DNA from 4 places in the Aureimonas phyllosphaerae genome. Region 3 is predicted to be linked to each of the others. Evidence: predicted binding sites of a transcription regulator. Region 3 holds the regulator's gene; each other region holds the start of a gene.
The links. The regulator LexA, encoded in region 3, represses DNA repair genes until DNA is damaged. The targets are predictions, from matches to a motif close to TGTTCNNNNTGTGTTCNG.
Positions count from the first base shown of each region.

Region 1 (3,205 bases), 300 kb from region 3:
ACGTGCCGCAGGCGGGGTTGTGGTAGATCGTGACGCTCATCGTGGGGTCCGGGTCGGAAGAAAGAGGCGCGGCGGGGCGGTCTAGCATCCCAGTTGCCTTGCGGCATCCACGAGATCCTCCGCCACCACGTCCCAGTCTCGCGCGGGCTCGAGATCGGTCGCTTGTTCGGAGCCGTGCTCGCGCGGTCGGCAGATGAAGACGGTGCCAAGGCCGAGGGCGCTGGCGGCTGCGAGGTCGTCGTTGTGGGCGGCGACCATGGCGGCGCGTTCGGGCGGCAGGCCGACGGCTTCGATGGAGCGCAGGTAGGTTTCCGGCCGCGGCTTGTAGGTCTGCGCGATCTCGGCCCCGACGATCACGTCCCACGGCAGGCCGCCGAAACGCGCGAGGTTCATCATGCCTGCGATATGGCTGTTGGAGATCGGGCCGATCGCGAAACGACGCTTGAGGCGTGCCAGTCCTTCGACGCTGTCCGGCCATGGATCGAGCCGCTCCCACGCGCGGTTGAGGTCGGCCAGTTCGCTGTCGGGCAGGGCTGCGGGTTCGACGCCATGGCGCAGGAGGACGCGTCCTAAGTTCTCGCGGTTCAGGATGTCGAGCCGCACGAACGCGCGCTCGCCTGACCGCACCCGTTCCATGGAAGGCTGGTACTCCGCCCGCCATTCGTCGGCGAAGCGTGAGGGATCGACGTCGATCCCATGACGCCGGAGAAACGGTTCGGCCCTGCGCGCGACGCTCGTGCGCCAGTCGACCACGGTGCCGAAGACGTCGAAGCCGAGAAAACCGATCGTGTCGAACGTATCCATGCCCGCGCTCCCTGATTGGCCTTCGAAAGATAGATCAGGACCTGCGACCGTCAGCCGCCGGTCACAGCGGCAGCGCGAACTGGGCGGGCGGTGGGGCCGACATGGTTTCGTTGGTCAGCGCCGAAAGCGTCACGCCGAGAAGACGGACACCGCGTGGATCGGCCGGCAGATCGTCGATCAGGCGGAAGGCCGCCCGCTCGATCTCGGCACGCGAGCCGACCGGTGCGGCGGACGACAGGGCGCGGGTGATCTGGCGGAAATCGGCATACTTGACCTTCAGCGTCACGGTCCGCCCCCGCGTTCCCGCGCCCTCGCAATGCCGCCAGACCTTGTCGATGATCGGCCCCAGCGCCTCGCGCATTTCGTCCGGCGTATAGAGATCGGCGGAGAACGTGTTCTCGGCCCCGACCGACTTTCGGATGCGGTTGGCGCGCACCGGACGCTCGTCGATGCCGCGCGAGATGCCGTAATAGTAGGGGCCGATCTTGCCGAAGCGCTCCTGCAGGAAGGCGAGGGATTGCGCCTTGAGGTCGGCGCCCGTGTGGATGCCGAGCCGCTCCATCTTGGCGACGGTCGCCGGGCCGACGCCGTGGAAGCGGCCGACGGGCAGCGTTTCCACGAAGGCCGCGCCCATCGCGGGCGTCACCACGAAGAGCCCATCGGGCTTGCGATGGTCGGAGGCGAGCTTGGCGAGGAACTTGTTGTAGGAGACGCCGGCCGAGGCGGTGAGGCCGGTGACCTCGCGGATGCGCCGGCGGATCGCTTCGGCGATCGCGGTGGCGGACGTGATGCCCTGCTTGTTCTCCGTCACGTCGAGATAGGCCTCGTCGAGCGACAGCGGCTCGATGATGTCGGTGTGTTCGGCGAAGATCTCGCGAATCTGGAGCGAGACGGCCTTGTAGACGTCGAAGCGCGGCTTCACGAACAGAAGGTCGGGGCAGCGGCGCTTGGCGGTGACCGACGGCATGGCCGAGCGTACGCCGAAGGCACGGGCCTCGTAGCTTGCCGCCGCCACGACGCCGCGCTGCGCCGAACCGCCGACAGCCAGCGGCTTGCCGCGCAGCGACGGATCGTCCCGCTGCTCGACCGAGGCATAGAACGCATCCATGTCGACATGGATGATCTTGCGCTGGCGGGTCGGTCTCGCGGCGCCCGCGCGATCGATCCCGTCGTCGGCTTCCACCTCTGCCTCGCGCGCCACCATCGCCTTTCTCTGCGGCCGTCGTCACCAGCCGACAGAACAGATCAGGAACGCAATGGCAAGCCGCTTCGCACGGCGCCAGCCCCTAGTCCACAGGAGCGTTGGCCGAGCCGTCAGACAACCCAGCGCCAGATGCCGGCCGCCCAGCCGGCGAGGGGAATGTGGGCCCAGGTTGCGACAAGCCAGACCACCACCCCGCCCGCAAGGGCATGCATGCCGAAACCGCCGAAACGCGCCCGGCCTGCCGCGACGGCGGCGAACGGCCAGAAGCTGGTTCGTGCGCTCCAGGATCGCCATCCCGCCGGATCGAGCGCCGCGCGCTTGCGCTCCTGCAGCGCCGAGCCGACCAGCGCCAGGATGATGATCGCCAGGCAGAGCACGACGTTCTTCGGGATCGGATAGACGAGGATATGCGACAGGCCCCAGATCGCGAAGGACCACATCATCGGGTGCCGGGTCACGGCGAAGACTCCACGTGCCTCGGCATGGGCGGGGTCGGTCTTCGAGCCGGACAGCGTGGGGTTGCGGACCAGCGAGCCCATGAAGAGGATCGAGGCGACGAGCATCAGGACTGTGGCGATCGCCCAGAGACCGTCGCCGACGTCCCAGAGGGGTTCGGTGACGGGCGCGGCGCGATAGGCCCAGACCGTGGCGCCGAGCGTTGCGAAGGCAACGAGCGTGTAGACGCCCTGGAAGCCCTTCTCTCCCAACCTCGCGACGAGAGGGCCCCGGAGCGGGTGGGACAGAAGAAAGTGCGAGCCGACGAACAGCGCCGAGGTCGCCAGAACACTGAAGGCACCGTCCATCCGCCATCTCCCGCTTTGCGCCATGCAGATTAGCCTATCCGCGCTTCCGGCGGATGACGCCGTGTGTCGCGGTGGGGCTAGCTCTGAACCGGGATCGGCCGCGGCTTCCGATTGGCGTCGATCGCGACGAAGGTGAAGACGCCTTGCGTCACCTGCTCGACCTCCTCGCCCTCGCGGCTGCGGCGCCAGGCCTCGACGTTGATGCGCATTGAGGTGCGGCCGACATGCAAAATCTCGGCGTAGAGGCTCACCTCGTCGCCGACATAGACGGGCTTGAGGAAGCGCATGGCCTCGATCGCGATCGTGGCGCAGCGACCTCGTGCGAGGCGAGCCGCCGCCGTGCCGGCCGCGAAGTCCATCTGTGCCAGCAGCCAGCCACCGAAGATGTCGCCTG
Region 1 covers NZ_CP181348.1:3,694,819-3,698,023, reverse strand. The annotation lists gene arsC (arsenate reductase (glutaredoxin)) at 1-40, opposite strand, end outside; gene ACLNGM_RS17660 (haloacid dehalogenase type II) at 82-804, opposite strand; gene dinB (DNA polymerase IV) at 866-2,008, opposite strand; gene ACLNGM_RS17650 (NnrU family protein) at 2,119-2,811, opposite strand; gene ACLNGM_RS17645 (acyl-CoA thioesterase) at 2,889-3,205, opposite strand, start outside.
Region 1: the regulator LexA is predicted to act here: its motif matches at 2,041-2,058, upstream of dinB (DNA polymerase IV).

Region 2 (3,205 bases), 1.7 Mb from region 3:
GCGATAGCGCGCGAGGCAGCGGTCCACGTGGCTCGAACGCGTGTAGGTGCCGTAGTCGTCGTAGTAACGGGCCTGGCGCGGCACCTGATAGTAGCGCGGCGGCGCGGGGATCGTGTCCTCGTAGGAGGGCGGCGCGACATAGACCGGGCGCGGCGGCGGCTCGTAGTAGCGCGGCGCGGGCTCGTAGTAGCGGGGCTGCTGCGGCTGCGACAGGGCCGAGCCGAGCAACGCACCGGCGGCGAGGCCCACCGCGCCGCCAAGCAGCACGTCGCCCGCATTGCCTCGGTCGCGATGGCGCCAGGGATCGGCCTGCGCCGCCGGCACGGCGGCGGTCAGGGCCAGGGCAGAGGTTACGAGAGCAAGAAACGTCTTGCGCATGGAAAGCTCCCATCCGGCACCGCCGGTTCGTTCAATGCCGGGCGCTCGCCCGGCTGTCGACGGTGATGAAGCACGATCGCACATGAACGATAGCTGAACGCGGAAGTTTCGGCCCCGAGCCCTTAAAAGACGGAAAGGTGCCGCCACGCGAAAAAGGCGCCGGGTGGGTGCCCGACGCCTTTTCCTGGAGGAGATCGCTGCGACTTAGAGGTTGCAGTAGCGACGTTCGCCCGCGCTGTTGGCGACATAGGTGTTGGTGCGCGGATCGTAGGTGCGGTAGCGCGCGGCGCAACGGGCGGCCTGCGAGCGGCTCACCACGACGCCTTCGCGATAGGCGGGCCCGCGGTTCGCGTTGGCGGCGGCACCCACGGCAGCGCCGGCGGCGAAGCCGAAGATCGCGGCGGCGGCGGCATCGCCGCGGTTCCGGTCGCGATAGCTCTCGCGATACCAGCGATTATAGCGGCGGTCGTCCCAGCGACGGCCGTCGCGGCGGAAGTCGCGGCAGTCGCGCGCACCGGGGTTGCGGGCGCAGAAGCGCTCGACGAAACGCTGACGCTCGCGGAAGCTCTGGGCCTCGGCCTGCGGAGCCGAGAAGGTGACGACGCCAGTGGCCAGCACCGCGGCGGCCATGAAGGACTGGAACAGCTTACGCATGAAGGGCTTTCTCCCAAAAGTTGGCGGTAGCGTCGCGGCTACAGACCGGAGTGACGGACCGCAGGAACCGGGGATCTGTCATCCGGTTCCATCCATGATCCAAAATGAGCGTCGCAACCTGAACGCGACCTGAACGCATTGGGTTCAAACGCTCCGGTCGCAGACGGTGGAAAAGCCGTCGCCGCGCATGGCCTGAACGAAGCGGGAACACTATATAGAGAGAATGAGCAAGCCGACCCTGATGCAGAAGCTGGCGATCCTCTCGGACGCCGCCAAGTACGACGCGTCCTGCGCTTCCAGCGGGACGTCGAAACGGGATTCGACGAAGTCCAAGGGCATCGGCTCGACCGAAGGCTCGGGGATCTGCCACGCCTATGCGCCGGACGGGCGGTGCATCTCGCTGCTCAAGATCCTGATGACCAACTTCTGCATCTACGACTGCGTCTACTGCGTGAACCGCTCGTCCTCCAACGTCGCGCGGGCGCGCTTCTCGGTGGAGGAGGTCGTGAAACTGACGATGGAGTTCTACAAGCGGAACTACATCGAGGGCCTGTTCCTCTCCTCCGGCATCATCCGCAACTCCGACTATACGATGGAGGAGATGGTCCGTATCGCGCGAAAGCTGCGGATGGAGGAGAACTTCGCGGGCTACATCCACCTGAAGACCATCCCCGACGCGTCGCCGAAGCTGATCGAGGAGGCCGGCCTCTTCGCCGACCGCCTGTCGATCAACATCGAGCTGCCGACCGACATCGCGCTGGAGGCGCTGGCGCCCGAGAAGAAGCCGCGCGACATCAAGCGCTCGATGGGGCACCTGCGGCTCAAGATCGACGAGCACAAGGGCGAGGCGAGGGACCGCGCCAAGCCGGCCAAGTTCGCGCCGGGCGGCCAGTCGACGCAGATGATCATCGGCGCCGACGGGGCGAACGACGACCTGATCCTCGGCCGGTCCGAGAACCTCTACGGCAACTACCGGCTGCGCCGCGTCTATTATTCCGCCTTCTCGCCGATCCCGGATGCCTCCTCGCGCCTGCCGCTCGCCAAGCCGCCCCTGATGCGCGAGCACCGCCTCTACCAGGCGGACTGGCTGATGCGCTTCTACGGGTTCGGGCGCGACGAGATCGTGTCGGGCGGCTCGGCCGACGGGATGCTGGACCTTGCCATCGACCCGAAGCTCGCCTGGGCGCTGAAGAACCGCGGGCGCTTCCCGGTCGACGTCAACAAGGCGGATCGCGAGATGCTCCTGCGCGTGCCGGGCTTCGGCACAAAGGCGGTCGACCGCATCCTGTCGACGCGCCGCCACCGGTCGCTGCGCCTCAACGACGTCGCCCGGCTCTGCCACTCGGTGGAAAAGGTACGCCCCTTCGTGCAGGCGCTGGACTGGACGCCGGGGGGCCTCACCGACCGGGAGAACCTGCGCGGGCTGGTGGCGCCCAAGGCCGAGCAGCTGAGCCTCTTCTGATGTTTCTGGCACGCCTCAACCACCCGGCGGATTTCGACGGCTGGCGCGAAGCGGCCCGCACGGCGCTGGCGCTGCACGTCCCGCCGGAGGAGATGGCCTTCGCCGTCAGTGAGGATCCGGCGCCGCTCTTTGCCGAGCCCCTGCCGGACCGCCCTGCCGACGCCGCGCCCTTCAACGTTCCGAAGGCGTTTCCGGACGTCGCGCGCAAGCTCATCTGCCACGCCGACCCTGAGCGCTTCGTCTTCGCCTATCGCCTCCTCTGGCGCCTGCAGGACGAGAAGAAGCTCCTCGAGATCGTCTCCGACCCCGACACGCGCCGCGCCGTCGAGATGCAGAAGGCGGTCTATCGCGACAGCCACAAGATGAAGGCCTTCGTACGCTTCCGCGAGATCGAGGACGCCGAGGGCCAGCGCCAGTACATCGCCTGGTTCGAGCCCTTCCACCACGTCGTCGAACTCACCGCCCCGTTCTTCATGCGCCGCTTCCCCGGCATGATCTGGAGCATCCTGACGCCCAAGCGCTCCGTCCACTGGGACGGCGTCGAGATGGTCTTCGCGCCGGGCGCCGACCCCTCGCAGAAGCCCGCCGACGACGACATGGAGGCGCTCTGGCTCACCTACTACGCCTCGATCTTCAACCCGGCACGGCTGAAGGTGAAGGCGATGCAGGCCGAGATGCCGAAGAAATATTGGCACAACCTGCCCGAAGCGA
Region 2 covers NZ_CP181348.1:376,182-379,386, reverse strand. The annotation lists gene ACLNGM_RS01750 (BA14K family protein) at 1-378, opposite strand, end outside; gene ACLNGM_RS01745 (BA14K family protein) at 583-1,032, opposite strand; gene ACLNGM_RS01740 (putative DNA modification/repair radical SAM protein) at 1,256-2,494, shown strand; gene ACLNGM_RS01735 (UdgX family uracil-DNA binding protein) at 2,494-3,205, shown strand, end outside.
Region 2: the regulator LexA is predicted to act here: its motif matches at 1,225-1,242, upstream of ACLNGM_RS01740 (putative DNA modification/repair radical SAM protein).

Region 3 (3,205 bases):
TCTCGATCGCGCGCATCGCCGGCATCATGGCGGCCAAGCGCACGCACGAACTCATTCCCCTCTGCCATCAGCTGCTGCTCGAGAAGGTGTCCGTCGATCTGGAGATTCAGGCAGCGCTTCCCGGCATCCGCGTTACGGCGAGCGCACGCGTGACCGGCAAGACCGGCATCGAGATGGAGGCGCTTACCGCTGTCTCCATAGCGTGCCTCACGATCTACGACATGGCCAAGGCCGTCGATCGGGGCATGTCGATCACGGCCATCCGTCTCATCGAGAAGACGGGCGGGCGTTCGGGACACTGGTCGGCCTCATGACGCTGGTTCCGTTCGACGAGGCCGTTGAACGGCTGCTTCGCAATGTCAGCCCTGTCGACGGTATCGAAGCCATCGCGATCGAAGACGCGTGTGGACGCGTCCTACCCGCCGACCTCCACGCGCGCCGAACCCAACCTGCGTTCGATGCTTCCGCGATGGATGGGTACGCGGTGCGTGCGGCGGACCTGACCGGCCCCTCTCCGGTTCTGAAGGTCGTCGGGGAATCGGCGGCGGGGCATGCCTTCTCCGGCAGTCTGTCGACGGACGAGGCGGTGCGCATCTTCACCGGCGCGCCGGTCCCCGATGGTGCGGATGCAGTGGTCATTCAGGAGAATACGGATCGACCCGCTGAGTCTAAGGTCCGCATTCTGGAACGCGTCGAGCCCGGGGCGCACATTCGCCGCGCTGGCAACGATTTCCGCCTCTCCGACGTCCTCGCGCCAGCCGCGTCCCGGCTGACACCCGCTGCCTGCGCCCTCGCGGCAAGCGGCGGCTATGGAACGATCGAAGTCCGGCGACGGGTGCGTGTCGCCATCGCGGCCACGGGCGACGAACTGGTTCCTCCGGGCACGCCGGCGGGACCCTCGCAGACCGTCGCATCCAACACGCTGGCCATCTCGATGATCGTTCGCGTGATCGGTGGCTCTGTCATCGACCTCGGGATCATCCCCGATCGCCGGGACGATCTCGCGTCGGCCATCGAGCGGGCCCAGAACGCAAGGGCCGACATCCTGGTGACCGTCGGCGGCGCATCGGTGGGCGACCACGATCTCGTCGGACCGGTCCTCACCGAAGCCGGTGCCACGCTCGATTTCTGGCGGGTCGCAATGCGGCCGGGAAAACCGTTGATGGCTGGCTCGCTGGGCCCTATGCGCATCCTTGGTCTACCGGGAAACCCAGCGTCCAGCCTCGTCACCGCCGAACTGTTCCTGCGCCCGCTGATCGAGAAACTGTCCGGCGCCGCTCCCGTCAGTCGCCGGAGACGCGGCATCCTTGGGCTCGACGTCAAGGCCAACGACAAGCGGACGGACTTCCTGCGCGCCCACATCCAAATCGACCCCGCCGGCTCGCCATGCCGCGTCGTGCCGCTGCCTCGGCAGGACTCCTCGCTTCTCTCGGTTTTCGCGCGTGCCGACGCTCTCCTCGTTCGCCCGGCCTTCGCGCCGGCTGCCGTCGCAGGCGAGCCGTGCGAGTACGTTATGCTGACCACCGGATGATCCTTGCAGAACACAAACGGAACAGCTAGGTTTGTTCAGGTTTTGTTTCGAGGAATCGTCCCATGCTGACGCGCAAGCAGCACGAGCTTCTGATGTTCATTCATGAGCGTCTGCAATCGGTGGGCGTCCCTCCGTCCTTCGACGAGATGAAGGACGCCTTGGATCTCCGTTCGAAGTCCGGCATCCACCGCTTGATCACGGCGCTCGAGGAGCGCGGCTTCATCCGGCGCCTACCAAATCGGGCGCGGGCGCTGGAGGTGGTGAAGCTGCCGGAGTCCGCAGCCAAGGCGGCGGCCGCGCCGCCTGCCTCCCGTCCGTCCAACGTGGAGCCCTTGTTCAAGACACCGCGAGCCGTCGAACGCGACGTTTCCTCCGTGCCGGTCATGGGCCGCATCGCAGCCGGTGTTCCGATCTCGGCCATTCAGCAGAACACGCACGACATCGTCGTGCCGCCCGAGATGCTTGGATCCGGCGAACATTACGCGCTGGAGGTCAAGGGCGACTCGATGATCGAAGCCGGCATCCTGGATGGGGATACCGTCGTGATTCAGCGCAGCGAGTCGGCGAGCGCTGGAGAAATCGTGGTCGCGCTCGTCGATGATGAGGAAGCCACGCTGAAACGATTTCGCCGCAAGGGCGGCATGGTGGCGCTCGAGGCCGCCAATCCGGCTTACGAGACGCGTCTGCTGGGCGCTGATCGGGTCAAGGTCCAGGGGAAACTGGTGGGGCTGATCCGGCGCTATCACTGACAGCGCGACGATCCTCGGCGCGGCCTGTCGTTTCGGCCGTCGCGCTGTCCGATTTGCGCCAGTACTCAGGCCATGCCGCGAAGCGATGGCGGTTCCAGGCCTGCGGCTCGGTCGGTATGGAGTGGCGCATTTCGATCGTTGCGTCAGAGGCGCGGGAGATCGCGAGAGAGCCGGTTCGGCGCAGGGTCCTCAACGTGACCAGTCGGGCATCGCCGGTCCGGCAGGCGTTCGCCCGGACAGCCCGCGCCATGATGGCGATATCGCTGTCGCGGCAGACGTCGTCGAGCTTCTGATAATCATCGCTCCACGCGATCCGCAGTCCGGACCGGGTTAGTCCGCGACAGATGCCGTCTTCGCATCGGAATGCTCCGGCGCTGGAAAGATTGGACGTCACGGCGCCGTCCGTCGTTGGGGCGGACACCAAGCTAGTCCGGCTGTGACTTGCCCGCTGTCCCGGCTCGGTTTGCAACGCGCGTCGCCACTGGTCCCAGACGAAGGTGGATGGTCGTGGCTGGACGGAGTGCAGTTGCCCGTCCCTATCGATCAAAGCGAGTTCGCGACCGTCCTCGAAGAGCAAGAGCTCCGGAGCAGGTCCGGGACGCAAGAGCGCAAAGCCGATGGCAATCGGCGCAAGCGCGAACCAGCGAAGTCCGCTGGCGGAAAAGGAGACGATGAGGATCGCGGCCGAAAAGCAGATGAGTGCTGGGCCGCTGATCAGGCCGGTCGGATAGTCCGGAAACGCGTCGGCGAGATAGGCAGCCAGGGCGAAGACGAGGTCGAGGCCCCACCCCATCGCCTTGAGGGGAAGAACGTGAAGGCCGAACGGCATGGCCAGCACGGCCAGCATCGCAAACGGCATGATCCAAAAGCTGAAGAAAGGCGTCGCCACGATGTTGGCGATGAGCGAGAACGGAGCGCCGCGCTG
Region 3 covers NZ_CP181348.1:3,392,967-3,396,171, forward strand. The annotation lists gene moaC (cyclic pyranopterin monophosphate synthase MoaC) at 1-314, shown strand, start outside; gene glp (gephyrin-like molybdotransferase Glp) at 311-1,531, shown strand; gene lexA (transcriptional repressor LexA) at 1,624-2,280, shown strand; gene ACLNGM_RS16185 (ComEC/Rec2 family competence protein) at 2,234-3,205, opposite strand, start outside.

Region 4 (3,205 bases), 1.7 Mb from region 3:
GAGGGCCGCGCGCAGAGCCTCGATCCGGGCCGCCAGTCCCGGCGCCTCGCCGCTGGGGGCGGCAGGCGGCGCGATGCGGTCGACGTCGATCGCCTGTCCGTCGAGTTGCAGGTCGAAGCGCGGGATCGACCCGACGTCGATCAGCGCCGAGCCGGTCGCGACATAGGGCTGCTGCGGATCGCCGACCTCGGCGCGAAGGTCGCTCGCCCGAAGCGAGGTCGGCGTGACGTCGAGCCGGGCGGTCATGCGCGAGGGCGGCAGGATCGCCGGCGGCTTGCCGTCGCGGCTCGCCGCCGGATCGATCGGGCTCGAGACGCTGAGCGTGCCGCCGGCCAGGGGCTCGCCGTCGATCGTGGAGACGATCGCATCGAAGGCGGCGCGCGTGTCGAGGCGCTGCGAATCGATCGTCAGGCGGGCGGCGAGCCGCCCCTCTCCTGCGCCCGTGCCGGTCGAGAGCGAAACGGCCAGGGGCTCGCCGTCGGCGAGCAGCGTCGCGCTGCCGGCAAAGGGCCCGCGCAGCGACTGCGCCGAGAGGATGCCGTTGACGTCGGTCAGCGCGATGCGGCGCCCCGAGCGGCGGTCGGCGAGAAGTGCCGAACCGTCGGCCACCACGATCCGCTCCAGCACCACCGTTTCCTCAGGCGGGGCGGCCCCGGATCCGACCGGCCAGCGGATCGCGCCGTCGGCCTCGACAGGGAGGCTCAGCGCCGGGCCGTCGATCTGCATGTCGAAGATGCGGATCTCGCCCGACAGGTAGGGCGCCAGCTCGGCGTCCATGCGGAAGGCGCGCGCCGTCAGCACCGGGTCGGCCGGATCGTCGCCCACCACGACGTCGGTGAATGACAAGGACGGGAACGGCAGGAGCCGGGCCGAGGCCGTGCCTCGCACCTCGACGCGTTGCCCGAGAATGCGCGACGCCTCGGCCTCGAAGCTCGCGCGGTAGCTCGTCCAGTCGATGAAGGAGGGGCCGACGAGAAGCGCGAGGAGGACGACCACGAGAAGGCCGCCCAGCGCGATGAAGAGCTTCATGCGTCATGCCTCCTTCCCGACGGGCGCGCGTCCGGCCGCCCGAGCGGCAGCATCCGTCCTCGTTCTTGCGGCATAAGTCGCGGAAAGAGCAAGGCGGCCGGCACCACAGACAAGGGGAAAGGCAACGGCGCGGGGTGGGACCTCCGTCTCGATCATGTTCCCCTAGTGTTCCCCGCGAAATCGATTAAGTAGGGGCGATGGACGAGACACGTGATCCGAACGCCGCCCCCGCTGGCCGGCCGAAGGGCGGCATCGCCGCGCGCGCGCTGGCCGCACGCGGCGGCCCGGTCGCGCCGAACGCGGCCGACTACCTTTCGGGGCTGAACCCGGAGCAGCGGGCCGCGGTCGAGACGACCGAGGGCCCGGTGCTGGTCTTGGCGGGCGCGGGCACCGGCAAGACACGCGTCCTGACGACCCGCATCGCCCATATCCTGGCGACCCGCCGCGCCTTTCCGTCGCAGATCCTCGCGGTGACCTTCACCAACAAGGCCGCGCGCGAGATGAAGACGCGAATCGGTCATCTCGTCGGCGGCGAGGTGGAGGGCATGCCGTGGCTCGGCACGTTCCACTCGATCGGCGTCAAGATCCTGCGCCGCCATGCCGAGCTCGTCGGCCTCAAGTCGAACTTCACCATTCTCGACACCGACGACCAGATCCGCCTGATCAAGCAACTGATCCAGGCCGAGAACCTCGACGACAAGCGCTGGCCGGCGCGCACCTTCGCCAACCTGATGGACGGCTGGAAGAACAAGGGCCTGACGCCGGACAAGATCCCGGAGGGCGACGCGCGCGCCTTCGCCAACGGCAAGGGGCGCGAGCTCTACCGCGCCTACCAGGACCGCCTCGTCAGCCTCAACGCGGCCGATTTCGGCGACCTCCTGATGCATCCGATCGCGATCTTCCAGAACCATCCGGACGTGCTCGCCGACTACCACAAGCGCTTCCGCTACATCCTCGTCGACGAGTACCAGGACACCAACGTCGCGCAGTATCTCTGGCTGCGCCTTCTCGCCCAGCATTCCGCCGTGCGCGCCGAGGCGGGACAGGACAAGGTGAACGTCTGCTGCGTCGGCGACGACGACCAGTCGATCTACGGCTGGCGCGGCGCGGAGGTCGACAACATCCTGCGCTTCGAGCGCGACTTTCCCGGCGCGACGGTGATCCGGCTGGAGCGCAACTACCGCTCCACCGAGCATATCCTGGGCGCAGCCGCCGGCCTCATCGCCAACAACGAGGACCGGCTCGGCAAGACGCTCTTCACGGACCTGCGCGATCCCGAGCACGAGAAGGTGACGGTCAACGCGGGCTGGGACTCGGAAGAAGAGGCGCGCGCGATCGGGGAGGAGATCGAGCAGCTCCAGCGCAAGGGCGTCAAGCTCAACGACATGGCGATCCTGGTGCGCGCCTCGTTCCAGATGCGCGAGTTCGAGGACCGCTTCGTCACGCTCGGCCTGAACTACCGCGTCATCGGCGGCCCGCGCTTCTACGAGCGGCAGGAGATCCGCGACGCGCTGGCCTATTTCCGCTGCGTCTGCCAGCCGGCCGACGACCTCGCCTTCGAGCGCATCGTCAATACGCCCAAGCGCGGCCTCGGCGACGCCGCGATCCGCCTCCTGCATGACTATGCCCGCGCCAAGGGCCTGCCGCTCATCGCGGCGGCGGCCGACATCGTGCAAGGGGACGAGTTGAAGCCGCGCCCGCGCGCCGCGCTGGCCGATGTCGTGCGCAACTTCGAGCGCTGGTCGGGCCTCCTGTCCACCATGCGCCACACCGACCTCGGCGAGATGATCCTCGACGAGTCCGGCTATACCGAGATGTGGCAGGCCGACCGCTCGGCCGAGGCGCCGGGCCGGCTGGAGAACCTGAAGGAACTCATCCGCTCCATGGACGACTACGAGAGCCTGCCGGGCTTTCTAGAGCATATCGCCCTCGTCATGGACGCCGAGCAGAACGCCGAGACCGACGCCGTCTCGATCATGACCCTGCATTCGGCCAAGGGGCTGGAGTTCGAGACCGTGTTCCTGCCGGGCTGGGAGGAGGGTCTCTTCCCACACCAGCGCTCGCTCGACGAGGGCGGGCGTTCCGGGTTGGAGGAGGAGCGGCGTCTCGCCTATGTCGGCATCACGCGCGGCAAGCGTCGGGTGAAGATCTGGTTCGTCTCCAACCGGCGCATCCA
Region 4 covers NZ_CP181348.1:1,683,068-1,686,272, reverse strand. The annotation lists gene ACLNGM_RS07835 (AsmA-like C-terminal region-containing protein) at 1-1,029, opposite strand, end outside; gene ACLNGM_RS07830 (ATP-dependent helicase) at 1,227-3,205, shown strand, end outside.
Region 4: the regulator LexA is predicted to act here: its motif matches at 1,185-1,202, upstream of ACLNGM_RS07830 (ATP-dependent helicase).